DNA from 3 places in the Alkalihalophilus pseudofirmus genome. Region 3 is predicted to be linked to each of the others. Evidence: riboswitches for the same ligand, from Rfam matches in the RefSeq annotation. Region 3 holds a riboswitch; each other region holds the start of a gene.

Region 1 (10,324 bases), 510 kb from region 3:
TTGTCAGATTACCAATAGACAAGAGGAGAGCATTTTGTCTCAAATATTCATCGACCATATTCATCCCCTTTACCGAAACGAGGTAGCAGACTCTTTTCATACATTATTACACGAAGAAAAAAGGTCCGTGAATCAAGAGGTCATGCTCGATACCCTCAGTGAAAGCGATAGCTGGGTAGAGCTTAGTATTTCACTTATACGAGACGACGAGGCCGGCAGACAGCATTATCTCATTCAAGTTCAGGACCTCACGATTCAAAGAACAATTTCTAGCAAGTTAAAGGTTAGTGAGGCTAAGTTAAATCAAGTTATCGAAACGGTTCCGAGCGGCCTTGTGATGATGGATCAAACAGGAATAATTATTTTCGCCAATCAGTTAGCTGAGGAGATATTAAAGGTTCGTCTTGATGGTGGAGTACGAGAAGGGGTACGTTCAAGCTATAATGCACCGGAATGGAAAAACAGGCATTTAGATGGCAGACCGATGACAGACGAGGAACTTCCCTTCTCGGTTGTTATGAGAACGAGACAGCCTGTATTTGGGATAGAGCATATGATCGAAGGTGAGGGAGGAGAGAAAACCCTCATCTCCGTCAATGCAGCTCCGTTGTATGATGAATTTGATCAGATTACAGGCGTCCTATGTTCAATCACTGATATTACCGCTCAAAAAATAACCGAACAGCAATTGCTAGAAGCTAATTTACTTTTTAAACGCAAATCAGAAATCGATGGGCTGACAGGCATTCCTAATAGGCGTTCTTTCGATAAAACCTTGCAGGCTGAGTGGGATGAGAGTGAAAGAGCAGGGTCTCTTTTAACATTAATTATGCTCGATCTTGATTCATTTAAACACTTCAATGATACTTATGGCCATCAGAAAGGTGATGATTGCTTAAGGGAAGTTGCCGCAGCCATTGATAGAGTGGTGCAAGACCACAAAGGTTTCCTAGCCCGTTACGGTGGAGAAGAATTTACCGTCATTAAGCGAGGAGCGAGTCTTGAGGAGAGCAGATATTTAGCTGAAGAAATTAAAGAGGTGGTCTATCAACTCCAGATTCCTCATCAGACATCAGTCATCAATAATGTAGTAACGGTGAGTGTAGGAGTAGCAGTAAAACAAAATGAACATTGCAGGGACAGTAAAATGCTCTTTGACTGGGCGGACCAAGCAATGTATCAAGCGAAGAAAAAAGGCCGGAATCAAGTACTGGTTTATAACAAATAATACAAAAGCAACCAAAGGTGGTTGCTTTTTTTGTTTAGGTTGATTGATTTTGAACGAATAATTGAATGTTTTTGATTGATTATGAATGAATTTGGTTGTATACTCATAGTAATTACTAACGTAAGAGGTGTTAAACGATGCTTACGATCGAACGTCAAGAAACGATTCTTTCATTGCTGAAAGAGAAAGAAACAATAAAAATTCAAGAAATCGTTGAAATAACAGGGTCTTCTGAGTCCACTATTAGAAGAGATTTAAAGGAACTAGAGCAATCAAAGAAATTAAAGCGCATACATGGCGGTGCGACATTGTTTCAAAAGAAGCTGGTTGAGCCGACTGTAGCAGAAAAAACAATCAAAAACCGTCAAGAAAAGCAGATGATCGCCAAAAAAGCGGCAGACTTGATTGAAGAAGGAGATTGTCTCTTTCTGGATGCTGGTACGAGTACGGTTGAAATGATTCCTTTTCTTAAAGGCAAGGATATCGTCGTTGTCACAAATGGGTTGAATAATATTGCAGAGCTGCTTGAAGCAGAAATTGAAACCCATGTGGTCGGAGGATATGTGAAAAAAGGAACGAGAGCATTTGTTGGACGCGGTGCGATTCAATCATTAAGAGGGTTTCGTTTTGACAAAGCGTTCATTGGTACGAATGGTATAAGCTTGAAAGATGGCTGCACAACGCCCGATCCAGAAGAGGCCTTTATTAAAGAAGAAGCGATCAAGCTTGCTGCCGAAAGCTTTGTGTTGGCAGATCATACGAAGTTTGGTGAAGTATCCTTTTCAAAATTTGCTGATGTGAAAGAAGTCATTATTCTAACAAGTGCCCAAATAGATTCTGAACTGCGTAACCAGATAAGCCAAGCAACGAAAGTAGAGGTATTTCCATCATGATTTATACGATTACACTTAATCCTGCAGTTGATTATTTCTTAGAAGTTGATAATTTTACAGCAGGAGCCGTTAACCGTTCTAACGCCGAAAGAAAAGTTCCTGGCGGTAAGGGAATTAATGTATCTAGAGTATTACAGAGACTCGGACATAAGAGTGAGGCATTAGGGTTTATCGGTGGGTTTACTGGAGATTTCATCGCCTCCTCACTTGAGGCGGAGGCCATTCAGACGAACTTCATTAAAGTTCATGGCGATTCAAGAATCAACGTCAAATTATACAGTGAAACAGAAACCGAGATAAACGGTTCATCCCCAATGATTACGAATGATCATGTGACTCAATTAAAGGGACAGATTGAAGGTCTAAGCGAAGGGGATTTCTTAGTTCTTGCTGGAAGCGTTCCAAGTTCACTTGATGATGACTTATACCAAGTATTAATAGAAGCGGCTAGAGAGCGAGGGGTGTTTGTATGCTTAGATACAAGCGGTGAACCTTTAAGAAAAGCGATAGAAGCTAAACCTTCATTAATTAAACCAAATCATCATGAGCTAGGCGAGCTATTTGGAGTTGAAATTAAAAATATTGATGAGGCACTGCCCTATGTCAGCCAGCTTATTGAAAAAGGAATTGAGTATGTTCTTATCTCTTTTGCAGGTGAAGGAGCACTGCTTGGGACAAAAGAGGGAATTTATTCAGCTGTTCCGCCAAAAGGGAAGGTACAAAATTCAGTAGGTGCTGGAGACTCTACAGTAGCTGGATTTATCACCTCAGTATTAGCAAATTCAACAGATGTAGGAAAGCTTGCTTTTGCAGTGGCGTGCGGAAGTGCTACCGCATTTTCTAAAAGCTTCTGCGAGCTAGAAGATGTGAAGAGATTAAAAGAGAACATTGATATAAAACATATAAAGTAAAAGATCTTAGGGGGAGGGTGATTAGAAATGAGAATATCAGATTTACTAAAAAGTGAAACGATTGTCCTTAATATGAGCGCCACGAAAAAGGGAGAAGCCATTAGTGAGCTGGTGAACTGCTTAGATAAAGCTGGCAGACTATCAAATGCTAAAGAATACAAGCAGGCTATTGAGGCTCGTGAAGCGCAAAGTACAACAGGGATCGGCGAAGGCATTGCGATCCCGCACGCTAAAACGAGTGCAGTCAGCACACCAGCTATTGCTTTTGGCCGCTCCAAAGACGGGGTTGATTATGAAGCATTAGATGGCCAGCCGAGTTATTTATTCTTTATGATTGCCGCATCTGAAGGGGCAAATAATGAGCATCTAGAAACTCTTTCAAGACTTTCAACCTTTTTAATGGATGAAGCATTCCGTGAGCAGTTAATGCAAGCACAAACTAAGGAAGAAATTCTAGCTGCGATTGACCAAAAGGAAAGTGAAGAAAAAGGAGAAGAAGATGGTGAGGATGAAGCCGTTTCTTCAACAGGTATTCAAATCCTCGCTGTTACAGGGTGTCCGACAGGAATTGCTCATACGTATATGGCTGCAGATGCCTTAAAGGAAGAGGCCAAAAAGCAAGGAGTGTCAATTAAAGTAGAAACAAACGGTTCAAGCGGAGTGAAAAACCGTTTATCAGAACAAGAGATTAAAGACGCTAAAGCGATTATTGTTACAGCAGACACGAAGATTGATATGGATCGTTTTGCTGGTAAACCTGTCATCCAAGGGCCGGTAACCGATGGAATTAGACGTCCAAAAGAGCTTATTCAACAAGCCATCGCAGGTGAAGCGCCGATTTATCAAGCTACAGGTGCATCTAACGGTGAGAATAAGGCAGGAGAAGGGACTAAGAAAAACGGATTCTATAAGCACTTAATGAATGGTGTATCAAACATGCTTCCGTTTGTTGTCGGGGGCGGGATCTTAATTGCGATCTCCTTTATGTTCGGTATTGATTCTGATAATCAATTTGCCCAAATGTTAAGTGAGATTGGTGGAGGAAATGCATTCTTCCTGATGATTCCTGTGTTATCTGCTTTTATTGCGATGAGTATTGCTGACCGACCTGGCTTTGCAGCTGGTATGGTAGGGGGATTAATTGCTTTAAATGGTGAAGCTGGTTTCCTAGGCGGATTAATCGCTGGTTTCCTTGCAGGGTACCTGGCTCTCCTTGTGAAGTGGGCGCTAAGAGGGCTGCCGGCTTCTCTCGAAGGAATTCGTACTATCTTATTTTACCCAGTCTTAAACATCTTCTTAACAGGAATGATTATGCTGCTTCTTGTTACTCCGCTTTCTGCCTTTAACACGGGACTTGAAAACTGGTTAGGCGGTATGGGGACAACTAATATGGTCATCCTCGGGTTGATACTCGGAGCAATGATGGCGATTGATATGGGCGGTCCGATTAACAAAGCGGCATTCACGTTCGGTATTGCGATGATTGATGCCGGGAATTTTGGTCCGCATGCTGCTGTCATGGCAGGCGGGATGGTTCCTCCATTAGGTATAGCACTTGCTACAACATTCTTTAAACAGAAGTTTACAAAGCAAGAACGAGAAGCAGGAAAAACAAACTATATTTTAGGCGCATCGTTTATTACAGAAGGGGCGATCCCATTTGCAGCATCAGACCCTGCACGTGTCATCCCAGCTGTTATTACAGGATCGGCTGTAGCAGGTGCTTTGACGGCATTGTTTGGCATCGGTTTAAGAGCACCACACGGCGGAATATTTGTTATTCCGTTAGTGGAAGGCGGGTTCTTGTTATATGGATTAGCGATTTTAATAGGGGCTGTAGTTACGGCTGTTATGTTAGGAGTATTGAAAAAACGGGTTGCATAATGGGCTGCATACAATCAATAATCGAAAGTAGACCAAGGTGATGAGCGCCTTGGTCTATTTTAATTGATATCAGTTGATGAGTTGACTGACATTTCTATATACTTTGTATGAATAATATTGAAATGAGGTCTGATGATGATAGATGACACATGCTTTCTAGAGGCCACGATTGAAGAACTTCAAAGGATGATGGACCTGCAAGAAGTAACAGCAGTTGAACTTACCCGATATTATTTGGCTCGAATCGCAGCTTATGATCAAAAACTTTCTTCCGTCTTAGAGGTTAATCCTGATGCGCTGCATATTGCAGCGGCACTTGATGCAGAAAGAACGCGAACCGGCAAAAGGAGTATGCTGCATGGGATTCCTATCTTACTGAAAGATAATATTGACACGAAAGATAAACTGCATACGAGTGCAGGAGCGCTTGTATTAGAACATTCCTATGCAAAAAAGGACGCTTTTCTTGTTAAGAGATTACGTGAAGCAGGAGCCGTTATTTTAGGGAAAACGAACATGTCAGAGTGGGCCTATTTTATGTCGAGCGAAAATATGCCAAGTGGATATAGTTCAAGAGGGGGGCAGACTGAAAATCCTTATGGAATAGGGAGATTTGATGTAGGCGGCTCAAGTTCAGGATCTGGTTCAGCAATTGCTGCAAACTTTGCGGTTGCAGCAGTAGGAACGGAGACTTCGGGTTCAATTTTAAGTCCCTCTAGTCAAAATAGTATTGTAGGAATTAAACCGACAGTAGGCTTAATTTCAAGATCAGGCATTATCCCGCTTTCACACACGCAAGATACGGCAGGCCCTATGGCAAGAACTGTGAGAGACGCTGTTTATTTATTATGCGGTATGATGGGTAAAGACGATGAGGACCTCATTACATCAGTATGCCCTTTTCAACCAAATCAGCTGTTAAAGGCGTTGAATAACAGCAGTTTACATGAGAAGCGTATAGGTGTTATCCGTGAACATGTGATGGACCTTTTGGGAGAAGAGAAGAGGGAGGTATATGAGACAGCAATAAAACAACTATCCCGCGGTGGGGCAAATGTAATTGAAGATGTGAACATACCTTCTAGTACAAGAAAGTGGTCTTATAACGTTTTAACCTATGAATTTAAAGCAAATGTAAATAAGTATCTCTCAGAGCTTGATTCATCTATGTCTGTCCGTACACTTACTGATATTATCGAGTGGAATGAGAATCATCACGAGAAAGCGTTAAAGTACGGACAGTCATTACTTATTGAGGCAGATAAGACTTCTGGCAAGCTAACAGAAAAAGACTACCTAAAAGCACTGAATGAGGATGCATATTTTTCAGCAACAGAAGGAATAGATGCGGTTTTAAGAGAACATCAACTAGATGTCATCGTGTTTCCAAATAATTTAGGGGCAGCCATCCCTGCTAAAGCCGGCTATCCTTCAATAACTGTACCAGCGGGTTACACAGAGTCAGGTGAACCAGTTGGGATAACATTTACCGCTAAAGCGTGGCAAGAGCCATTATTAATTGAGATCGCAGAAGCATTTGAGAAGCTGACGAAGGCAAGAAAACCGCCATTACTATAATCTGTGTATCGCTAAATGTTACTGTTTATGCTAGACTAAACACTAGATTGCAAAAATAATTTAATAGTTCCACTAGGGGTGTCAGTTTGTCTGACTGAGAGAGGGGAGCCTCAACTCTTATAACCTGATCTAGCTTGTACTAGCGTAGGGAAGTGGTGGCACATTCTATTTAACATTGAATAACTATGTGTACATGACATCCCCTCCGTGGAAACGAAAGGGGATTTTTTTATGAATCGTGAACGTTTAACGATTATGATTGAAATAGCTGTTATGGCAGGACTTGCACTTGTCTTAAGCTTTGTTAAATTTGGCGCGCTATGGGCGATGGGCGGTTCGATCTCTCTTGTGATGGTTCCTATCTTTCTTCTAGCCTTCCGCCGAGGATTAAAAGTTGGACTGTTAACAGGCCTCCTCGTTGGTTTACTAGGGCTCGTAACAGGACCGACAATTGTCCATCCTGTTCAGTTGGTGCTCGACTATCCGCTTGCTTTTATGGTGTTAGGATTTGCGGGGCTATTTGCTTCAAGGCAGGCAGTTCCTAAATTAAGCTATATAGTTCTTGGTTTAGTGTTAGCTACTGTATTGCGTTTCTTAAGTCATTTTGCTTCCGGGGTCATTTGGTTTGGCCAATATGCACCGGATGGAATGAACCCAAGTGTCTATTCTTTTCTATATAACCTTTCGTACCTGCTTCCGGAAATGCTCATTACCTTGGCCATCATTTTATTTTTGGCAAGGTCTTACTCACAATTTTTTAAAGCAGGTAAAACAAGTACAGGGTTATCATCTTAATAATTATCAGACCTCCCGAATTTTGGGAGGTCTTTTTTGTGGTTAAGAAAGGGTTTTCCAGCCAGCATTTAGGGAATAAGTAGTATAGAAGCAGATTTTGGGAGGGGATAATGTGAAGCGAACTGAAACACAAGCCTTAATTGAAACGGTGATGAGTGACTTAGCTGAGCGCAGCAGTTTTTTAGGCATTGAAGATGATGAAAAGAGAAGATTCGTTTGTGGATCGGCAAAAGAAATCCTAAAAACAACGGATAAAGTAATTAAAAGCTACATACGAGTATCTACTGAGAAAGATGGTATTGTGCGGATTCCGGCATACCGGGTGCAGCACAATAATATTAGCGGCTTCTATAAAGGCGGTATTCGTTTTAGTGAATTTGTCAATGAAGCAGAAGTTGAAAATCTAGCTATACTTATGACCTTGAAAAATGCCTTGCACAGACTTCCGTACGGCGGGGCAAAAGGCGGAGTTCATGTAGACCCGCGCAAATTCACAGATAAAGAATTAAACTTAATTAGTAAAAAATATGTCCAGCGTTTTTCTCGTGATATTGGCCCAAATCATGATATCCCGGCACCAGACTTGGGCACAAATGAGAAAATTGTTGATTGGATGGTAGGAGAATTCAAGACAATCCACCCAGGTGAACCGTATTTAGGATCATTCACAGGGAAAAGCGTAGAGAATGGCGGAGCACGTGGAAGACGGGAAGCGACGGGAAGAGGGACCTTTTTAAGTTATTCTTGGCTTCTAGATCAATGGTCAGGCACTCACGCAAACGGAACAGATATTAATCGTCATAAACAATGGGATACTTTAAAAACATTGAGACAGCAGGCAGAAGATGGAAAGGCCATTCGTGTCGCTGTCCAAGGCTTTGGTAACGTGGGAGGAGTGGCAGCTCTTGAAGCTTACCAATATATGAAATATAATCATCAAGTAGTTGCGGTATCTGATCGTTTTACTACTCTCTATCATGAAGATGGTCTTGATGTGAAAAAGCTGATCGAGTATACAAAGAACGGACGCGACCTTCCGTCCAATCGAGAGCAGCTTCTAGAAGCAGGGGTTACCGCTCAAGTAAAGCCTGTTGAGGACGTGTTAACCATTGACACAGATGTATTAATTCTTGCTGCGATTGAAGATCAAATTCATCAAGATAATATGGAAGAGGTTAAAGCGAAAGTGCTGATAGAAGGAGCGAATGCACCGATTTCACTAGAAGCAGATGATTACTTCGAACGTGAAGGCACGGTTGTTATTCCAGATATTTTGGCCAATGCAGGCGGTGTTATTGTGTCTTACTTAGAATGGAAACAAAGCCGGGTGACAGAGTTATTTACCGAAGAAGAAATCATTGAAAATATGTCCAAACAAATGATAGAAACCTTAAAAAATGTCTATGATACGTATTTTTCATCAGTCGGTCAAACGATGAGGACGACCTGCTTTACGTTGTCACTAGAAAGATTGACAAGTCTTTTATACCGTCACGGTAAATTGTTTTAAAGGTAATAAAAAGGCTGACTCTTATCACAGAGTCAGCCTTTTAAAATTATTCTACTGTAAATACATCGCCATACGAATAATCAGTTTTACCTGCTTTCGTTGAGAAGGCAACAAGACGATATTTCCCTGGAGCTAATGCTTCACCATTAATCGTTAAATCATAAGTAAAATCATAATATCCAGCACCAATATTTGTATCGACGAATGCACTGCCTACTGGAGATTGTAACGTTTCAGTAAATACCCAGAATTCTATTTCCTCAGCGCCGCCTGGTACATAAGCTGAACCAACTAGATCACCAGTTCCAGGGTTAGTGTTGTAAGCAAGTGAAGTGATACGAGGATAGTCTGGTTCTTTTACGAAAAGAATAGTCGGCACCTCATATGAATTAGAACCGTCGCTTACCACAATTGTTCCCGGATAGTAACCAGGGTCAAGCTTACTCACATCTACTTGAACATTAAAGTTTACTTTTTGTGAGCGATTAGGCTGTACGCGTAAATTGTTACTTGTGTTTACTTTGATTGCTTCTGAACCTTTTTCAAATTGAACATCAAATGAATAGGCTTTACGCTCATTTGATAAATTGTTGATTGTGAAATGTTGACGCTCTGTTTGCTTTCCTTTTGTTTTATCAAATACACCAAATGAGTGGCTTCCAGGAGTGATAAGTGTCTTTGTTTCAATTGCATCAAGTACACGGATGCTTCCTGCCCCTTGTGTATTATGAGGGTAGAGTTTTCCGTTCGCATCATATAAGTTTTCTGCTGTATTCATTAAACTTGCTTTAACAGCATCTACTCCCCAGTTAGGGTTCGCTTCAAGAATAAGTGCTGCTGCACCTGCCACGTGAGGAGCTGCCATACTTGTACCTTGAAGTGCTGCATAACCATGCGGGTTATCTGCTTGGTGAGTAGGAACTGTACTTGTAATATTGACACCAGGTGCTGATACGTCAGGCTTAATCATCCATGTATCCATAACAGGACCGCGAGATGAGAAGTCAGCAACTGTTTCTCCAACCATCTTATCAAATTCGATTGAGAAACTTACTGTATTAAAGCCGTCTTTAACGCCTTCACGCATTGCTACGCCATCAGCGTTTGATAACATAATTGTTGGAACGGCCATACCAGGAACTTCTGGCATTGCGCCATCTACGTTATTGAAAATAATTGCTCCAACAGCTCCTGCTGCTTTCGCATTTTCAGCTTTTTCTACAAATGGATATTCACCGCGTACGATTAAAGCAATTTTGCCATCAACGTCTAAATTATTAAAATCAGATGCAGCACCAAGTCCAGCATAAACAAATTCAAACTCTTCTCCGTCTAATGCTAATAACTCTTCAACCGTTGAGAAGCCCATCACTTTTGCACTATCAAACTCTTGATCAGAGCCAGTTGAAATGTCTGCACTGTATACTTCGTAAGGCAAGCGAGTTGCGCCTACAGAGATTGCTTCACGAGAAGTACCAGGAGAACCTACAGTCCAGTTGTTAGGACCGCTGTTTCCGTTTGATGT
Region 2 (10,324 bases), 1.1 Mb from region 3:
CTTTGATGGTATATTCAGCTGCTGAGAAATAAGCTCAGAGTATCCTCTTACTTTCTTTAAAGAATGGACATGACTCTCTAGCATAGCATTCATCTGCTCAACACTTTCTGCAGATTCTACCCACTCTTTAACCTGTTGATTCATCTCGTTCTCTAGTTTTTTGCCAAAAGACGTCACGAGTGCTCTTTTAGATTTTGATTTTGATTTTTTACCCATTTTCTACTCTCCTTCTCTCCCTCTATTTCTATACTTCTTCCTGTGAAATTTGCCTTTTATACTATACACACGCTGCGGGTAATCCGTTCATAGATTAACCTACCTTTAAGAAAATCAAGCAAACGAACCAATTATCTCTGTTCTTCCGCATCTATACCTTTCCAATCTCTCTCTTCTACATATCCTAATTCCGTTACTAGTAAAAAAATGAGGATGATGAACAATGACTAATAGATTTCAAAGGAGAAAACCAATACCAGGGCCAAAAGAACATTGGTTAAAAGGGAGCTTACAAGCATTCACATCTGATCCGCTTCGCTTTTTAAGCAACCAAGCTGAGACGTTCGGGCCTGTGAGCTCTTTTCGTTTCGGACCATTTCAAGAAGTGTATTTCGTCAATGATCCAGATCTTATTAAAGAAATCTTGGTGACAAAACAAAAAGCATTCATTAAATCTCGGGATATCCAAATGCTAAAAGCTGTGGTAGGAGAAGGTCTATTAACCAATGAAAAAGAGTCTCACCTGAAGCAGCGGAGACTTATCCAGCCTGCCTTCAAAAAAACACATATCCACCAGTACGCTCAAGATATGATAGAAACAACAAACGCATTTATAAAAGATTGGAAGGACGAAGAAGAGAGAAATATTGCAGCTGACATGATGAATATAGCTCTTGGCATTATTACAAAAACAATGTTTGGCATGGATATGGGACAAGGGGCAGATGTGATAGAACAACCGATGGAAGCAGTCATGAAACTTGGTATCAAAAGAATGCGCTCCCTCTCTCCTCTGCCTTTATGGGTCCCTACTCAGGCAAATCGACAACTGAAAAAGGCGGTAAAAGAGCTGGATGATGTCCTTTTTTCTATCATTAGCAAAAGAAGATTAGAGGATAATCAATCAGAAGATTTATTAGGGATGTTAATGAAAGCTCGGGATGAAGAAAACGGGGCTGTAATGTCTGATCAGCAGCTACGAGATGAATTAATGACAATATTTCTTGCTGGACATGAAACGACAGCTAACCTCTTAGCATGGACGTTATATTTATTATCAGAACATCCAAGTGCTGATGAAAGACTGTACGCAGAAATAAAAGAGGTCACAAATGGAGAAGCGCTCTTACCAGAACATTACACCAAGCTTACTTATACGCAAAATGTAATATCTGAATCAATGAGACTTTATCCTCCGGCCTATGTGATCGGAAGGCAAGTAGAAGAAGACATAGAAATTGGACCCTACTTATTTAACAAGGGGGCGATGGTTTTAATCAGTCAGTATGTTATGCATCGAAACGCATCATTCTATTATGAACCTAACATTTTCAAACCGGAACGATTTGATCATAATTTTCTTAAAACCTTGCCTCCTTTTGCCTATTTCCCATTTGGCGGCGGGCCGCGAGTCTGCATCGGAAACCACTTCGCTATGATGGAGGCTACGTTAGCTTTAGCTGCGATTGCTCAGAATTATAAATTCACCTTAACAAGCAGCCAACAAAAAGTAACACCACAGCCCCTTATCACACTTCGGCCTAAAGGCGGGCTCATGATGAAGGTTGAGAAGAGGAAGTAAAAAGTCAGAAATAGAAGAGGCAAATTTTTTTCATAGACTTGATTCATTCGATTTGCTCTATTATTATTTACGGGGAGGATCCTCCTTTTTAATGTTTGTTTTCAGACACTAACATCATATCGGGGGAATCCTCTTCATTTTTATTAAAGTATCTTTTTATTTTAAAAAATCTTTATGCCCTACTCTATCATCAAGCTTCACATACCTCGATCTCCCTAGATATAAAGGAATTGAAAGTTGTTTTAAATTTGGCAGCCCATTACTCAAAAAGAGAGCCTCATCTCGGTAAAAGCCCACAAGTTCGGCGACAAAAAAATCATGGTCTCCATATGTCTTAACATCAACCGTCTCACATTCATACGCAACATAGGCCTCTTTTAAAATAGGAGCTCCCGTTGCCTCACCTTCAATAAAAGATTGGGTTGATAGTTTATCTGTATCAGCTCCTGAGGTCACCCCTGCTTTTTGAATAACTTCCGCCTTCTCAAACGGTAGAAAGTTTATCGCGAATTTCCCTGCTTTCTTCAACAACTGGTATGAATACCTTTCTCGTCCAATACTTACCCCGTACATAGGAGGCTCATAAGAAATATAAGTATGCCATCCACATGCCATTATATTATGTTCCTCTTCAACTGCCACCGTCACTAGCGCGCCACCATGCCAGGATAACTATGCATGACCGTTTTATCTAGCCGCTCTAACATTTACTTCACTCCTCTCTCCCAGCCTTTTCAATCTCATTTGATTGAAGAATCACTGTACCTGTACTTCTATTTTCTGACGCCTGTTTAACCATTGCCCGTGCAACCACCACGTCTTCAATTCCTCTATACTTTCTAAGCGGGCCCAACAAGAGAGGCTTCATCACTTTCACTGCATGCTCACCCATCTTTTCCCCAAAGCGAAATTCTTCACGATTGCCTAACAAAAGAGAAGGTCTGAAGATATCCACATGTGGATAACCTACTTTCTTCACTGCCTCTTCCATTTCGCCTTTTACTCTGCTGTAAAAAACCTGTGACTCTGAGTCTGCTCCTATCGCAGAGATAACAAGTAAACGCGAAGCCCCTTTCTCCCTCGCTATCCTGGCAACTTTAATCGGATATTCATAATCAACTTTTTTAAACGCTTCTTTTGTTTTAGCTTTTTTAATCGTGGTTCCGATACAAATGAATACATCGTCTACTGCTGGAATATCGTCGTCTTCTAAAGTATCAAAGTTTACCGTATGAACGATTTGTTTAGGGTTTGATTTATCCACAGATCTGCGGACTAGTAAATGTACTTCTTTGTATTCCTTCGACTGAGATAATTGGTTGACAACTTGCTTTCCTACAAGCCCTGTTGCCCCAAGTATTAATGCACGACGGTTCATTTTGAAGTCACTCCTTTGAACACCATTATAATGATTCTGTTTGAAAAGAGCGAAAATTTGACTTGATCTTCCAAACTTTCTCATGTTAGGATTTGGTTTGTAAGAGATTTTGTTTTAAAGAACTTAATAGCATTAACTAGGGGTGTCCAACGAGCTGGGCTGAGAGAAAAACGCGTTGAAGTTTTTTAACCCTTCGGACCTGATCTGGCTCATACCAGCGTAGGGAAGTTAGAGACTCCTAAGTATTTACATGTCTATTTGACTACTTCTACATAGTATAAGCCGGGCCCAAATCTATCATTTGGACTCGGCTTTTTATGTACTCCCCTATCCTTTTTATGTACCGATCTCGTCCTCCATATCACAAGCAGAGGAGAGAAAAAGATGTCTGATACGATGCAAAAAAACTTATCAATCATGTCCCAATTTCCAGAAAGTAAAAAAGTGTATGTGAGAGGTTCAAGAGAAGACCTTAAAGTCCCTATGAGAGAGATTTCCTTATCCAACACAACCGGTTCATTCGGTGAGGAACAAAATCCCCCGCTTCGTGTTTACGATACAAGCGGACCTTATACTGACCCACAGCACACGGTGGAGCTAGATAAGGGGCTCCCCCCGCTTCGGAGCAATTGGATTTTTGAACGCGGTGATGTAGAAACCTATTCCGGGCGAAAAGTGTGTGCAATGGATAATGGGTATAAAAGTGAGAATGATCCTAGAGCGTCCTATCAAGAATTTCCTCGCCAAAGCCTGACAGCCGTTAGAGCGAAAGCAGGAAATAATGTCACACAGCTTCATTATGCGAAAAAAGGTATGATTACGCCGGAGATGGAGTTTGTCGCGATCAGAGAGCAGGTCTCACCAGAGTTTGTACGGGAGGAAATTGCTCTTGGTCGTGCCATTATTCCAAACAATATTAATCATCCAGAATCAGAGCCGATGATCATCGGCAGAAATTTCCACGTGAAAATAAATGCAAATATCGGCAACTCTGCCGTTACTTCCTCTATTGAAAAAGAAGTAGAAAAGATGACTTGGGCGACCAGATGGGGTGCCGATACAATCATGGACCTCTCAACAGGCTCTGATATTCATAAAACGAGAGAATGGATTATTCGAAATGCGGCTGTTCCTGTAGGGACTGTTCCTATTTATCAAGCTCTAGAAAAGGTGAATGGGATCGCTGAAAATTTAACATGGGAGATTTACCGGGATACATTAATTGAGCAGGCAGAACAAGGTGTGGATTACTTTACGATTCATGCAGGAGTCCTGCTGCGCTATGTTCCTCTGACAGCTAAACGCATGACCGGCATCGTTTCACGAGGTGGATCCATTATGGCTCAGTGGTGCTTATACCATCATCAAGAGAACTTTCTCTACACTCATTTTGAAGAAATCTGCGACATTATGAAAACCTATGATATCGCCTTTTCACTAGGTGACGGGCTGAGACCTGGATCAATTGCTGATGCCAATGATGACGCACAGTTTGCTGAGCTTGAAACACTAGGTGAACTGACTAAGACAGCCTTTAATCATGATGTGCAAGTGATGGTTGAGGGGCCCGGCCATGTACCGATGCACTTAATTAAAGAAAATATGGATAAACAGCTTGAGACATGCAATGAAGCACCCTTTTATACCCTTGGCCCGCTTACAACAGATATCGCACCAGGCTATGACCACATCACATCGGCCATTGGAGCGGCAATGATTGGCTGGTATGGCACGGCCATGCTTTGTTATGTCACGCCTAAAGAACATCTTGGTCTGCCTAATAAAGAAGATGTCCGCACAGGTGTCATTACGTATAAGATTGCTGCTCATGCAGCCGATTTAGCAAAAGGACATCCTGGTGCTAAAAAAAGAGATGATGCCTTGTCAAAAGCTCGTTTTGAATTCCGCTGGGAAGATCAATTTAATTTATCCCTCGACCCAGAACGAGCACTCGAATATCACGATGAGACTCTCCCTGCAAAAGGAGCGAAGACGGCGCATTTTTGTTCGATGTGCGGTCCTAAATTCTGCAGTATGAGAATTTCTCAGGATATTCGCGATTATGCCAAAGAAAATAACCTTGAAACCAATCAAGCAATTGAGCAAGGAATGCAGGAGAAGGCACAGCAATTTAAGGAGCACGGCAGCACGCTATATAAATAAGGTGGTGTTAGATATGAAGCTTGTCCGGCTTGCAAAGCTTGAACAAGAACGAGCTGCGCTCAACGCTAGAATAAAAGAAATTGAAAAAGAGATTATAACGTTGCAAACAACATGCGAACATACCTTTTCCGGAGACTCCTATTCGCTTAGCTGTACTAAATGCGGAATCACTCGTGTTCTTTATTATTAATTGCTGCCTCCCGGGCTGTCCCACTTAATCGGGGCAGCTTTTTTTGTTTGGAAAACACCACCGGGCAGCGCTCAACTTATTCCTCACGTTTAAAGAAGCTTAATTTGTGATACATAAGAACATACCAACTAGGACAAAATATGGAAGTAGATTACGAACTGAGGAGGTTCAATTTAATGAATGAGCAAACACCCAATCAGCTGCCTGAGAGACCAGAGCCATATTGGAGAATAACAAGCCAGTTAGCAAGCTTTCCTCCCCTTAAAGAAGACATTAAGACTGATGTCTGTATTGTAGGTGGTGGGATTTCTGGAATTACAACGGCCTACCTGCTCGCCAAAGAAGGATTAGATGTGACCTTAATTGAGGCAGATGTATTAGTCAACGGAACGACAGGCCATACAACCGCTAAAATAACAGCCCAGCATGACCTGATTTATGATGAATTAATCCATAATCTCGGCATTGAAAAAGCAAAGTTGTATTACGAGGCAAATGATGCTGCTCTTCAATTTATCCGTAAGTTAGTGAAAGAAGAGAAAATGGCTTGTGATTTTACAGATGAGGATGCCTACCTCTACACCACTAATAACCGAGGTGTCAGCAAGCTGGAACATGAATTTAAAGCTTATCAGGAAATTGGCATTGATTCTGAATGGATTACCTCCATGCCGCTCGATATTCCTATTAAAGCAGGAATCAAAATGCGTAACCAAGCACAATTTCATCCAGTGAAATATTTAGCTCATCTTATTAAAGGATTTACTGAAATGGGCGGTAAAATATATGAGCATACGGTTGCAGATGATGTAAAAGAAGGCGAAGCTCCTATTGTGGTCACACGTGATGGAAAACGGATTTCAGCTCAATATGTAGTAGCTGCTTCCCATTTCCCGTTCTATGACGGCGCTGGTTTTTACTTTTCTAGACTGCATGCAGACCGCTCCTATGTTGTTGCTGTCGAGTGTGATGAGGAATTTCCAGGAGGAATGTACTTAAGCTGTGATGAGCCGAAACGATCTCTACGCTACACGGATATGGATGGCAAAAGGCTCGTCATTGTTGGTGGTGAACAACATAAAACCGGGCAAGGCATGGATACTATGTATCATTACGCGGCACTAGAAGAATACAGCCAAAAGATGTTCACTAATTCCAAGGTCCGCTTCCGCTGGTCTGCCCAAGACCTTGTGACGCTTGATAAGGTCCCTTATATCGGAAAACTTTCACGCATGCATCCAAATATTTTTGTTGCCACAGGCTTTAGAAAATGGGGGATGACAAACGGCACGGTTGCCGCTCATGTGATTTGTGATCTCATTACACATCGTCCAAGTCCATACGAAGAGCTCTTTAAGCCCTCACGCTTTGTCGCTGACCCGAGTATCCGCCACTTCATGTCTGAAAACCTGGATGTCGCAAAGCATCTTATAAAAGGCAAGTTTGATGATGCAGATAAATCAATAGATGAAATCTCGGTTGATGAAGGGGCAGTTGTAAAAGTAGACGGAAAAAGAGCAGGCGCGTATAAGGATAAAGAAGGGTGTCTCCACGTGGTCGACACAACCTGTACGCATATGGGCTGTGAGCTTAATTGGAATAATGGTGACCGAACGTGGGACTGCCCATGTCACGGATCACGTTTCTCTTACAAAGGCGAGGTCATAGAAGGTCCAGCAACAAAGCCGCTTAAGTCATTAAAAGATAAATAAGTATATAGACTCCCTCAAAACATACCTCTCCTTAAAGTGGATATTGATTTCCGCTGCAGGCAATCGCTTTCCGCGGGCGGTCCGGGAGCCTCCTCATCGTTTCACTCTTGTGGGGTCTCCCATGGCCACGCACTTCCCGCAGGAGTCGATTGCCTTTCGCTTCAATCAACGGAGCGAGAAGGCAGTTGAGCTGATCTATACTTAATGGATGGTTTTAAATGATCTTTAGTTAAAGTTAGAAAAGAATAGATCTACAATGTCAGAAAAAAGTAACATGCCAGTAAAATCAACGTCAATTTCAGACCTGCAAATCACAACATACTGCCATTTTATAAATGTAACTAGGAACATCCAATAGATTAAGGTATGATAGGTGGATCACTTACGTTAGAAAGGTTGTGGTCCCATGAATGGTCAAAACCGCTCCTCTATTAAAATCGGCCAGCGCGTTCAGATTGTTTTAAAAAAAGACCAACGCTCTGGCACGTTAACAGAAGGCATCATCTCACGCATTTTAACGAAATCACCTCATCACCCGCACGGCATAAAGGTGATGCTCGCAGATGGCCAAGTAGGACGTGTAAAAGAAATTCTAGAAGAAGCATAAGAAGAGGAGGCCTCCTTTTCTTATGCTTTTCTTTCTACATGAAGCTCAATTATATGCCCATCAGGATCGAGACAAAAAATCTGAGCGAATCCGCTTTTGCTCAGCGGCTTTTCGATGACCTCTATCCCCTTCTTCTTAAGCCAGCATAAAGCCTGGTCATAATCTTCTACTCTAATAGCAAAGTGATGCCCCCTTGAATCTATTATCTTCTTCTCTTCTATTTTGTTACGGTCTTCGATTAAATGCAGCTGGCCTCCTCCAATTTGAAACCAAGCCCCTCTGAAATCAAAGCCAGGACGCTCTGATTCTTCAAGTTTTAAAATTTCTTTATAAAACTGTATCGATTGATTTAAATCCTTCACAACAAGACTTACATGATGAAGATCAACTATTTTAAGCACTTTGACCTAGCCCCTTTGTCGTTTTTTATTAAAAATTCCTACTATTAAACCGATATGTATATAGAGGTATGCATTTATAAGGAGGATGGAGCAAGTGAAATCGATTCAAGCAAAAGTAATCACCCTCATCTGTACGCTGCTCTTAATTACGTTAGGTGTTGTTTCCACTTTAACGTATTTTCAAGTAAAACAACAGGTTGAGGACAATGTTCGAGTTGAAGGGGAGTCCCTTGTACAAGAAAAAACAGATCTCATCTCATTGTATTTAGAGAATTTCGCATCATCTCTTGACCGTTACAGTCAAGATGGACGCATTATAGACATGCTCGAAGCAGCCGAAGAAGAACAAGAAGCTGCGTGGACGATTGTTAACGAAGACTTTCAAACGTTCAATTCCCTAAATGAACACATCGCTGTTACATATATCGGTTCAAACGAAGGTGAATTTTTTACGGAACCGTTTATTGATGTAGGTTCAGATTATGACCCACGTACGCGTCCTTGGTATACAGCAGCAGAAGAAAATCCAGCAGCCGTCATTTGGACAGAGCCCTATGAAGACGCTAGTACGGGTGAATATGTAGTCACTGCAGCCAAAGCTGTAACATCTGGTACGACCGTGCTCGGAGTCGTATCATTTGATTTATATTTAGAAAACTTAACATCGATTATTAATGCTAGCAGCCCTGGGTACGACGGCTACTTTTTCTTATTTGACCAATCTGGCATTGCTCTTGTCCACCCTACACTAAGCGGGAATCAAGCAGATCATCCGGTTGTGTCCCAATTAATTCAATCATCTAATGATAACGGCTTTATGGATTATCAATCAGAAGGAGAAAACCGTCTTCTTTATTACAATACAGTTTCAGAAACAGGCTGGAGGGCAGGCGCTGTATTCTCACATGAAAATATGATGGCTGGCGCTCGAGATATCCGCACAACGATCATTGTAATCGCCCTTGCTGCTATTTTATTATCAGGCGGTATTGCTTATATTTTCTCAAGAAGAATCACTAAGCCAATCGTTGCGTTAAAGAAAGAAGTAAGTCGTGTAGCAAACGGTGACCTTACAACGACGATGAACAGCACATCTAAAGATGAAATCGGACAATTGACCAATGATTTTAATGTTATGGTAGGATCTATGCGTGAGTTGGTTGAATCCATTCAAGCTTCAGTTGAACAAGTAAATGATTCGGCAGAAAGCCTAAGTGCAGTTTCTGAGGAGACAATCGCTTCAAGTGAGGAAGTGGCAAACGCCATTAGCGAAGTGGCATCCGGCTCTACCCAGCAGGCGGAAGATGTAGATGGGGCAAAAGATTTAACGATCGAGCTGTCCAATCAAATTGAAAAAGTCGATTACCACTCGGATGAATTGGTCGTCTTATCTAAAAAAGCTACAGAAGAAAACCAAAAAGGCTCTACGCAAGTAGCTCTTCTGCAAGAGAAAACAAAAGCATTTAATACTGTGATTGGAAATGTAGAGAGTGTCGTGGAAACCCTTGCTAACCGCATCAAAGAAGTAGAGCAAGTAATTAATACAATTAACGATATCTCGAATCAAACGAACTTACTCGCTTTAAATGCAAGTATTGAAGCTGCTCGTGCTGGTGACAGTGGTCGAGGATTTGCTGTCGTCGCTGATGAGGTGCGAAAGCTCGCTGAGCAGACTTCTCAAGCCACTGAAAAAGTACGCCATACAATTGAAGGGATTGAAGCGGAAACGTCTAAAGTCGTTAGTGAAGTACATTCTACAAAGACTATCACAGCTGAACAAAATACAGCAGTGGCCGCAACAGAACAATCTTTTAATGAAATTGAATACGTTGTAGGCGATATTATCCAAGCGATTGACCTTATTAAAGAAGAAGTAAGACATATGAATGAACGTAAAGATTCTGTTGTCGCATCCATTGAAAACATTGCTGCTATTTCTCAGCAATCAGCAGCGGCAGCTGAAGAAGTTACAGCTTCTACAGAAGAACAAATGCGTGCCCTAGCTACCGTTTCTGACTCTGCTGAGGTGCTGACAGATGCAAGTGAACTTCTTACTGAGCGAATGAATCGTTTTA
Region 3 (10,324 bases):
GGCACCCGTGATATCCGTAAGCTTGGTGGTTTAATGGCCATCATGCCGGTCACATTTACGGTTTCATTAATTGGACTCGCATCAATGGCAGGTCTTCCTCCATTTAACGGGTTCTTAAGTAAAGAAATGTTCTTTACAGCGCTTCTTCGAGCAACAGAAATGAATGTCTTCAATATGGAAACATTCGGCATCATCATTGTTGTACTAGCTTGGATTGCGTCTGTATTTACATTCTTATACTGCTTAATCATGTTCTTTAAAACATTTACAGGGAAATTCCAGCCAGAAAATTATGACGTAAAAGTACATGAGGCTCCAATTGGAATGTTGATCAGTCCAGTTATTCTAGGCTCTCTTGTTATCGTCTTTGGTTTCTTCCCGAACATCTTAGCTTATACAATCATTGAACCTGCAATGCAGGCTGTTCTGCCTACAGTACTTGCCGATGGGGAGCTGTTCTATGTCAATATTTATATGTGGCATGGCTTTAATGCGGAACTGTTTATGACAATGGGTGTTGTAGCAGCTGGGATCATCTTATTCTTAATGATGAAAAACTGGGCAAAAACGGCCTTCTATATGAAAGAACGCGACCCGCTTAACTGGTTCTACGACAATTCACTTAGCGGTGTCATTACTGGTTCTCAAGCTGTAACAAGAATCCAAATGACTGGTCTATTGCGTGATTATTTCGCTTATATGACCGCTTTCATGATTCTTTTGCTTGGCTATACAATGTTCCGCTACGATGCCTTTACAATCGATACAACCAATGTAACGGGTATTGCTCCATATATTTGGGTCATTACACTCGTCTTTATTGCAGCAACGCTTTCCATTCCATTTATTAATAAACGGATCACTGCTGTTGTTGTTGTAGGGGTTATTGGTTTCTTACTTGCTTTACTATTTGTCGTGTTCCGTGCACCAGACCTTGCCTTAACACAATTACTAGTTGAGACCGTTACAGTTTTACTCTTAATGCTTGCTTTCTATCATTTACCAGAATTACGCAAAGAAGAATTCAAGCCGCGCTTTAACATCGTGAACTTGATTATCTCTATTGGAGTCGGGTTCCTTGTAACTGCGATTGCCTTAAGTTCTCTTGCTCTTGGAAATGAAGCAGGTATTGAGCCTATCTCACAATTCTTTGTAGAGAACTCTAAAGAGCTCGCAGGTGGGTACAACATGGTAAACGTCATCCTTGTTGACTTCCGTGGACTTGATACATTGCTTGAGGTTCTTGTACTTGGAATTGCTGCATTAGGTGTCATTGCATTAATTAAGCTACGAATGACAGGGAGGGAAGATGTGTGAAGAACTTAAAATCTAATGATGTCCTTCTTCATTCCGTCACCCGCGTTGTGACATTCATCATCCTTGCATTTTCCGTCTACCTATTCTTCGCCGGTCACAACAACCCCGGCGGAGGATTTATCGGCGGATTAATGACAGCAAGTGCCCTGCTTTTAATGTATCTTGGGTTTGATATGAAGAGCATCAAAAAAGCAATACCATTTGACTTCACAAAAATGATTGCTTTCGGTTTGTTGCTGGCAATTGTTACGGGCTTTGGCGGCTTATTAGTCGGCGATCCGTATCTTACTCAATATTTTGAGTACTATCAGATACCGATTTTAGGTGAAACAGAGCTGACTACAGCACTGCCGTTCGACCTGGGTATCTACCTAGTTGTTGTCGGTATTGCACTCACGATAATTCTTACGATTGCGGAGGATGATATGTAATGGAAATATTAATGTCCATCACTGTTGGTGTCCTCTTTATGGTCGGAACCTATTTAATTCTTACGAAAAGCTTGCTTCGAGTGATTGTAGGATTAATCCTGCTTTCACACGGAGCTCATCTCCTGCTTCTCACGATGTCAGGATTACAAAGAGGCGCACCACCACTACTTGGTCTTGAGGCTAGCACATATAGTGATCCATTGCCTCAAGCATTGATTTTAACAGCGATTGTAATTAGTTTTGGGGTCACATCATTCTTGCTTGTACTCGCATATCGCACATACAAAGAGCACAAGACAGATGATTTAGACCAATTAAGGGGATCTGCAGATGAATAACTTAGTCATACTACCGATTCTAATCCCATTTATTGTAGGTACGATTCTCATTTTATTTGCAAAAAATCATAGCCTACAGCGTGTGATCAGCGGCTTTACTGTGATCGGCATGCTGTTAGTAGCTATTTATCTTGCAGTTGATGTATATCAAAATGGAATCTCTGTTCTTGAACTGGGTAACTGGCAAGCACCATTTGGTATTGTCTTAGTTGCTGACATGTTTGCTACCATGATGGTCATTCTCGCAAGTATTGTAGGGGTTGTTTGTTTGTTCTTTGCCTTTCAAACGATCTCCTCAGAACGTGAGAAATATTATTTCTATCCGTTCTACTTCTTCTTACTTGCAGGGGTAAACGGAGCATTCTTAACTGGAGACTTATTTAACCTATTCGTCTTCTTCGAAGTGATGCTGATTGCCTCCTACATTTTAATTGTATTAGGCGGGACGAAGTATCAGCTTCGTGAATCATTAAAATATGTAATGATCAATGTTTTTGCTTCGATCTTGTTCATTGTCGGTGTGGCCTATCTTTACTCGATTACAGGAACACTGAACTTAGCTGACTTAGCTGTTAAAGTCGGTGAACTTGAACAGACAGGCGTATTAAATGTTATTGCGGTTATTTTCTTGGTTGTATTTGCTATGAAGGGTGGTCTCTTCCCTCTTTATTTCTGGCTTCCGCGTTCATACTATGGACCGCCAGCAGCAATTGCCGCATTATTCGGGGGCTTATTAACGAAAGTTGGGATCTATGCGATCATGCGTACATTCACGCTGATCTTTACTCATGATCCAGACTTTACCCATATGTTAATTCTAATTTTAGCTGGTCTGACGATGTTCTTTGGGGTACTTGGGGCCGTTTCACAGTTTGACTTTAAGCGAATCCTCTCATACCACATTATCAGTCAGGTTGGTTACATGGTGATGGGGCTTGGTATTTACACGCAGCTAGCAATTGCCGGTGCGATCTACTATATTGCCCACCATATTATCGTTAAAGCAGCCCTCTTCTTATTTGCAGGGGCAACTCAAAAAATTACCGGAACAACCGATCTAAAGAAAATGGGAGGTTTACTTAAAACCCACCCATGGCTTGCATGGATGTTCTTTATCTCTGCAATTTCCTTAGCTGGTATCCCGCCGCTAAGTGGATTCTTCAGTAAGTTTGCGCTTATTTTAGCTGCATTCTTAAATGAGAATTATATTATTGCCGCTGTCGCTCTTGCAGTCGGACTTCTAACATTGTTCTCAATGATGAAGATTTTCATTTACGCGTTTTGGGGTGAGCAGAAGCATACAGAACAACAAGCAAACTTTAAAGTGGGCAAACTTTTACTGCCAATTGTTCCACTTGTCGCTTTAACTATTATCCTTGGTTTCGCAGCCGAGCCAATTTTCCAATATTCACTGCAAGTGGCTGACCAAATTCTAGACCCAACGATTTATATCGAATCTGTACTTAAGGAGTAGATGCTAATGGCTTTTCAAATATTATTAAACCTTGTCATTGCGGTTATCTGGGTTAACTTTCAAAATAGCTATACAGCTGTCGACTTCTTAATTGGATATGTTGTTGGGATTTTCATCTTATTCGTTTTAAGACGTTTTCTGCGTTTTGATTTTTACATGCGCCGCGTATGGGCTATTATTAAGTTAATTAGTTTATTCTTTAAAGAACTTATATTAGCCAATATAGACGTGATTAAGATTGTGTTAAGTCCTAAAATGAATATCCAACCTGGAATTGTAGCTGTGCCTACTAAATTAAAAACAGACTGGGAGTTAAGTCTTCTAGCATCTCTTATCTCTCTTACTCCAGGTACACTATCGATGGATTTCTCAGATGATAATAAATACATCTACATCCATGCGATTGATGTTCCTAATAAAGAGAAAATGATCCGTGATATTCACGATACATTTGAACGTGCTATTTTGGAGGTGACCAAATAATATGTTCCAATCCATTTTAATGATTGTATTAGTGGTCATGTCTATCTCATTGTTCGTTTGCTTTATCCGTACATTAATCGGCCCTACGATGTCTGACCGCATCGTAGCGCTTGATACATTTGGCATCAATCTAATAGGCTTCATCGGGGTCATTATGATGCTTCAGGAAACTTTGGCATACTCAGAAGTTGTTCTTGTCATTAGTATTCTTGCCTTTATCGGGTCGATTGCGCTTTCTAAATTTATTGAAAGGGGTGTTGTCTTTGACCGCGGTTGAGATTATTATTAGTATCTTTGTTCTCATTGGCGGCTTTCTTAGCCTGTTAGGTTCGATCGGGATTATTCGTTTCCCTGATGTGTACGGCCGTCTCCACGCTGCGACAAAGAGTGCAACACTTGGTGTAATCTCGATTATGCTCGCAACGTTCTTATTCTTCTTCCTCGTTCACGGTGAATTTGTCGGAAAGCTGTTATTAACGATTTTATTCGTTTTCCTAACTGCTCCTGTAGCCGGAATGATGATGGGCCGTTCTGCTTATCGTGTAGGCGTGCCTTTATGGGAAAAGAGTACTCAAGATGACCTAAAGAAGATGTATGAGAAGAAAATGAAAGGAAGCAACTAAGCTTTCAATAGGAATGAGGGGGCTGTCCCTTAAGGTCATAAAATGGCCTTGGGACAGCCCCCTCTCTTATCAAGCGGTATTTTTTTAGTGGCTTTGTTTATGAGCAGATGATACACTTGCTCTATTATTAAGAGGATCACTCGGAGGTTTTAATGTTTCAATCATTATGGGAGTATATATTAGTATTTCTAGCGGCGGCTACGCCATGGCTTGAAGCGATCGTCGTTATACCGATCGGAATTATTCGAGGATTAAATCCAGTGCTCGTATCAATTGTTGGGTTTGTCGGTAACATGCTGACTGTTTTACTTGTCGTTATTTTCTATGAAAAATTCGAGGCATGGAGAGCACGCAGACGTGAGGAGACAGGAATCGAAGAAAAGCCTCCTACAAAGCGTCAGGAGCGCGCTAAGCGAGTCTGGAACCGTTATGGTCTTCCCGGCCTTTCCGTTGGAGGACCGCTCATTCTAGGCACTCATTTAACGATCCTTATGGCGCTCGCACTTGGGGCAAAAAAACAAGCTGCTACTTGGTGGATGACCATAAGCTTAATTGCTTGGATTCTTATTTTTGCTATCGGCACCTATTATGGATTTGCCTGGTTCACTAGTTAGGGATACTCGATTAGAAGCCTTCATGTACAATTCATGAAGGCTTTTGTTAGGATGATTACGTACGCTCCTTCCCCCCTTTACTAGGACTTCATTTTCTGTTTTGCTAACTTGACAGTTAATCGACTTAAAGGTCTTATTATCAAGGAATCCCCATATTATGACAAAAATAGTGCTGTTTTATCGACTTCGTTCTCTAGTGAAAACGGCTCGAGTGTGTTATGATATTAATTTATAAAGGACGTTAGGAGCATTTGTTTAGCTAACGTTAAGGAGTGAAGTGAATGTTCCTTTTAGAACATCTCGATCAGACGGTGAAGAAAATGAAAGGTCAAATTGCAAATATATTAACACTTATGAACCTTGGATTAGGTGCTCTCTCAATCATCTTCGTTCTGCAAAACGAACTTAGAATGGGATTGTTATTTATTACAATTGCAGCGGTATGTGACCGACTTGACGGAGCAGCAGCAAGACGCTTTCAATCTACGTCTGAATTTGGAAAACAACTAGACTCACTGAGTGATATTGTCTCTTTTGGAGTCGCACCAGCTTTATTGATTCATCAAGCTGTTTTACATGAATTCGGCTCAGTCGGGGCCATTTTCGCGATTATCTTTATTATTTGCGGAGCGATACGTTTAGCTCGCTTTAATGTAACGGAAAGTCATGGCTTCTTTGTTGGCCTTCCTATCACAGCTGCAGGATGTATCTTAACATTTTCATCTCTATTAGTTCCATTTCTAGAAGCATATAGTTTTATGTTCATTACGATGATCCTTGCCTTGCTTATGGTCAGCTCATTTAAAGTGCGTAAGATGTAGAATAAAGGATAAAGCTCAAAGCGACTGCTTGAGCTTTTTTCGTATCAAAATTAGGGAATCTACGCTTTTTTGCTGTCGAAATGTCAAAAAGAGTGGAAAAATTGACTTTAAATGCTTGAATTTACCCCCAAAGTCTTGACACCACTGGGGTTTAATGAGTAAATTTGAGTTGCAGGTTATTTTAGCTTGTTGGGACAGCTATTAAATCCAATCGAACAAACGAAGATAGATTCACATTCTATAAGAGTTTATCTATCGTTTTTCAAAACAAGGTATGAAAGGGAGTTTTTTTCATGAACAAAACAGATCTAATTAATTCAGTATCAGAGCAGGCAGACCTTTCTAAGAAAGATGCTTCTAAAGCAGTAGACGCTGTATTTGACAGCATCACTAACGCACTTGTTGAAGGTGGTAAAGTTCAGCTAGTAGGTTTCGGAAGCTTTGAAGTACGTGAGCGTTCTGCACGTAAAGGCCGTAACCCGCAAACTGGCCAAGAAATTGAAATCCCAGCAACAAAGAACCCAGCATTTAAGCCAGGTAAACAATTAAAAGACGCTGTAAACTAATAACGTCAAAAGTAAAAGCGAAGAGTACTCCTCTTCGCTTTTTTCAAAGAGTTATAACACATTTAATATTGTAACCTTAAAAAAAGTATGATAATTTGAAAGTAGTTTCAGAATCATATTTTCAGATTCATATTTAAATAACATAATTAAATAGCCAGACCACTAGGGGTGCAATTATTGCTGAGAAAGGTGCAAGCCTTAACCCTATTACCTGATCTAGATAATACTAGCGGAGGGAAGTGGTGAGAGCGTCTATTCTCAGTTGTAACTCCAGCTGTGTTCAGCGAGATTGCATACAGCAAGGTTTTCCTGTACATATGACGTCTATCAGCCACTTCTTTTATAGAAGTGGTTTTTTATTTGCTTTAAAGGAGTGAGAACATGAAATCTATTGCAGAACTTATTGAACGTGTTGAGGAAAGAGAAGAAGAACTAATCTGCCTGTTGCAGCAGCTAGTAGAATATCAAACGGAAAGCCCCCCAGCTAGAAATACGAAAGAAGCACAGGACTTTATCGCTCACTACCTTGCCGATGCGGGCTTTGATATTGATATGTGGGATGTTTACCCTAATGACCCAAATGTCGTAGCTGTTAAAAAAGGGACAGCTTCTGCTCACCACCGCAGTTTACTCTTAAACGGACATGTAGATGTAGCTTCCGTTTCCAAAGACGAAAACTGGACCTACCCCCCTTTTAAATTGACTAAAGAAGGACGAAAGGTGTACGGACGCGGAACGGCAGACATGAAAGGCGGTCTGGCTGCCTGCCTGTTTGCAGCAAAACTTCTCCATGAAGCAGGTATAGAACTTCCAGGTGATCTGACGATTGAATCGGTCATTGGTGAAGAAGTCGGTGAAGCTGGTACAAAAGAATGCTGCGACCGGGGCTACCGTGCAGATTTTGCGATTGTAGCTGATACGAGTAATTGCGAGATTCACGGGCAAGGCGGAGTCATTACAGGCTGGGTAACCGTGAAAAGCCCAAAAACGTTCCATGACGGACTGAGACGCAATATGATTCATGCTGGCGGCGGACTCTATGGTGCGAGTGCAATTGAAAAAATGACTAAGTTAATTCAAGGTCTTAGCGAGCTTGAGCGTCATTGGGCCATCACAAAGTCATACCCTGGTTTCCCAAGCGGTATGAATACAATCAACCCAGCTGTGATTGAGGGCGGCCGTCATGCGGCATTTATAGCTGATGAATGCTCGCTTTGGATTACAGTGCACTATTATCCTGATGAAACGTATCAAGAGGTCACCCGTGAGATTGAAGAACATTTACTTGCCGTTGCAGCTGGTGACCCTTGGTTAAAAGAACACCCTCCTATTTTCCGTTGGGGCGGTACTTCAATGATTGAAGACCGGGGTGAAATCTTCCCTGCCCTTCCAATAGATTTGGAGTGGGATGGGTTGAAGCTTTTAGAATCCACTCATCATAAAACGTTTGGTGTTAAAACAAAAGTCGGAATGTCTTCTACAGTGACAGACGGAGGGTGGCTTGGAGATGCTGGTATTCCAACCGTCATCTATGGTCCTGGCGAGTTAATCCATGCCCATGCTGTAAATGAAGAACTATCCATTGATCAGCTTCTTGATTATACGAAAACGATTTTAACGTTCATCTATGAATGGTGTTATAAAGAAAGTCAATAGCGTTTATAAAACGTACAATAAAAAGGAGGACTTGTACATGTCATTTTCAGCACGTTTACATCAAAATTCCCTACCCATTTGGGAGGCTAGTCACAACCATCCGTTTGTAAAAGGAATCGGGGACGGGACACTTGATATTGAGAAATTTAAGTTTTTTATGAAACAAGATTATGTCTACCTAATTGATTACGCCAGACTATTTGCGCTTGCAAGTATGAAAGCAACTTCACTTAAAAATATGGCCCTATTTGCCAAAATGCTTGACGCCACATTAAACATTGAGATGGACCTTCACAGGCAATATGCAGAGAGACTTGGGATCTCGGCTGAAGAGTTAGAAGCTACCCAAGCTGCACCGATGACATTAGCCTACAGCAGTTATATGTTAAGTGTTTCTGAGCGAGGCTCTTTAATTGATCTAGTGACTGCCATTCTCCCTTGTGCTTGGAGCTATTATGAGATTGGAAAGAAGCTCGCAGAAATACCAGGAGCCATGGAACATGAATTTTATGGTGAGTGGATTACGATGTATCAATCTGAAGAATTTGGCGAAATCGCTGATTGGCTGATTAACCTGCTTGATGAATTAGCTCTTGGACTCCCTGAGAGTGAATTAGCCCGTCTTGAAGAGATTTTTCTTAACACAAGCCGCTTTGAATATATGTTTTGGGATATGTCTTATAAAGAGGAGTCTTGGCCTTCTCATGTCCGCTAAGCTGCTCGAACTACGCGATATAACATTCACTTATAAAACGGCTCAGCGGCCAACGATTGAACGTTTAAATGCAGAAGTTTATGAGGGAGAATTTCTCTCTCTCATTGCACCGAGCGGAGCGGGTAAAAGCACTATCTTCCGTTTACTCATGGGCCTAGAACAGCCTCAGCACGGAGAAGCTCTTTTTCATAACAACAGTAGCGCTATGGGCTATATGCCGCAAAAAGACCTTCTTTTAGAGTGGCGTACGGTTCTAGAAAATGTTACCCTCCCGCTCGAGTTAAAAGGCGTGAATAAAAAAGAAGCAAAAACAATCGCCGAACCTTATTTTGTTCAGTTTGGATTAGAAGGTACCCAGCATCAATATCCTAGAGAACTTTCAGGCGGAATGAGGCAGCGTGCATCCTTTCTAAGAGCGATGATTCGGGGTTCTAAGCTCTTACTATTAGATGAGCCCTTCAGCGCCTTAGATGCCATGACCAGGCTCCATATGCAGGATTGGCTGCAAAAGGTCTGCAGTGACTTGAATTTAACTGTCATATTAATTACTCACGATATGGATGAAGCCTTAAGAGTAAGTGATCGAATCCTAGTCTTCTCTAGCAGTCCTATGAGTACTTATTTAGAACTGTCAATAGAAGAACCTCATCCTAGAGCAAATCTTGAAACACTGGCTCCAATTAAACAACAGATTATGAGGCAGCTGTTTAGTGGAGTTGATTCAATATGATTAAAAACTATACAGCTCCCGGCCTGCTCTTGCTCGGGCTATTGATTAGCTGGGAGATCTTAGCTGGATTTATTGATAAACCTTACTTGATGCCAGGACCATTAGCTATCACAGATAAATTAATCTCGCTTCATTCAACTTTATTCTTTACCCACCTCCCTGCAACACTCGAGGTGGTGATTACAGGGCTTGTTATCTCCACTATTTTAGGAGTAACAGTCGCTATATGTATGCATCGCTGCCCGGTTATTGAGAGGGCTCTTTACCCGCTTCTTGTTATTTCACAAACCATACCTATCATTGCACTAGCACCGATCTTTGTGCTTTGGTTTGGCTATTCCGTTTGGAGTAAAGTGGTCGTCACTGTTCTTATTACCTTTTTTCCGATTACGGTCAACATGTATGATGGTTTGAAGTCAACTCCAAAGGAATTAAAAGAATTATTTCAAACAATGAATGCCAGCCCGTTTGCAACGTTTATGAAATTATATGTTCCCCATAGCCTGCCTTCTTTCTTATCAGGAATGAAAGTCGCTGTACCGCTCAGTGTCGTAGG

Evidence for each region. A riboswitch is a leader RNA that binds a small molecule or an ion and turns the genes downstream of it on or off. The one in region 3 is predicted to bind thiamine pyrophosphate.
Region 1: it holds a riboswitch for thiamine pyrophosphate, as region 3 does, so the genes downstream of both, thiT (energy-coupled thiamine transporter ThiT) here and PQ478_RS05340 (acetylornithine deacetylase) in region 3, are expected to answer to the same signal.
Region 2: it holds a riboswitch for thiamine pyrophosphate, as region 3 does, so the genes downstream of both, thiC (phosphomethylpyrimidine synthase ThiC) here and PQ478_RS05340 (acetylornithine deacetylase) in region 3, are expected to answer to the same signal.

What each region holds. Positions count from the first base shown of each region.
Region 1 covers NZ_CP117835.1:526,381-536,704, forward strand. The annotation lists gene PQ478_RS02695 (sensor domain-containing diguanylate cyclase) at 1-1,228, shown strand, start outside; gene PQ478_RS02700 (DeoR/GlpR family DNA-binding transcription regulator) at 1,366-2,121, shown strand; gene pfkB (1-phosphofructokinase) at 2,118-3,032, shown strand; gene PQ478_RS02710 (PTS fructose transporter subunit IIABC) at 3,060-4,916, shown strand; gene PQ478_RS02715 (amidase family protein) at 5,052-6,494, shown strand; TPP riboswitch at 6,559-6,662, shown strand; gene thiT (energy-coupled thiamine transporter ThiT) at 6,726-7,289, shown strand; gene PQ478_RS02725 (Glu/Leu/Phe/Val family dehydrogenase) at 7,402-8,799, shown strand; gene PQ478_RS02730 (S8 family serine peptidase) at 8,846-10,324, opposite strand, start outside.
Region 2 covers NZ_CP117835.1:3,977,479-3,987,802, forward strand. The annotation lists gene PQ478_RS20675 (methyl-accepting chemotaxis protein) at 1-216, opposite strand, end outside; gene PQ478_RS20680 (cytochrome P450) at 440-1,798, shown strand; gene PQ478_RS20685 (flavin reductase family protein) at 1,955-2,446, opposite strand; gene PQ478_RS20690 (oxidoreductase) at 2,511-3,176, opposite strand; TPP riboswitch at 3,305-3,419, shown strand; gene thiC (phosphomethylpyrimidine synthase ThiC) at 3,561-5,339, shown strand; gene PQ478_RS20700 (hypothetical protein) at 5,353-5,529, shown strand; gene PQ478_RS20705 (FAD-dependent oxidoreductase) at 5,706-7,241, shown strand; gene PQ478_RS20710 (YwbE family protein) at 7,648-7,848, shown strand; gene PQ478_RS20715 (VOC family protein) at 7,869-8,249, opposite strand; gene PQ478_RS20720 (methyl-accepting chemotaxis protein) at 8,335-10,324, shown strand, end outside.
Region 3 covers NZ_CP117835.1:1,039,883-1,050,206, reverse strand. The annotation lists gene PQ478_RS05390 (Na+/H+ antiporter subunit A) at 1-1,317, shown strand, start outside; gene PQ478_RS05385 (Na(+)/H(+) antiporter subunit B) at 1,314-1,748, shown strand; gene PQ478_RS05380 (Na(+)/H(+) antiporter subunit C) at 1,748-2,086, shown strand; gene PQ478_RS05375 (Na+/H+ antiporter subunit D) at 2,079-3,560, shown strand; gene PQ478_RS05370 (Na+/H+ antiporter subunit E) at 3,567-4,043, shown strand; gene PQ478_RS05365 (Na(+)/H(+) antiporter subunit F1) at 4,045-4,320, shown strand; gene mnhG (monovalent cation/H(+) antiporter subunit G) at 4,307-4,666, shown strand; gene PQ478_RS05355 (small multi-drug export protein) at 4,819-5,280, shown strand; gene pssA (CDP-diacylglycerol--serine O-phosphatidyltransferase) at 5,562-6,101, shown strand; gene PQ478_RS05345 (HU family DNA-binding protein) at 6,395-6,667, shown strand; TPP riboswitch at 6,822-6,922, shown strand; gene PQ478_RS05340 (acetylornithine deacetylase) at 7,049-8,323, shown strand; gene tenA (thiaminase II) at 8,361-9,038, shown strand; gene PQ478_RS05330 (ABC transporter ATP-binding protein) at 9,028-9,768, shown strand; gene PQ478_RS05325 (ABC transporter permease) at 9,765-10,324, shown strand, end outside.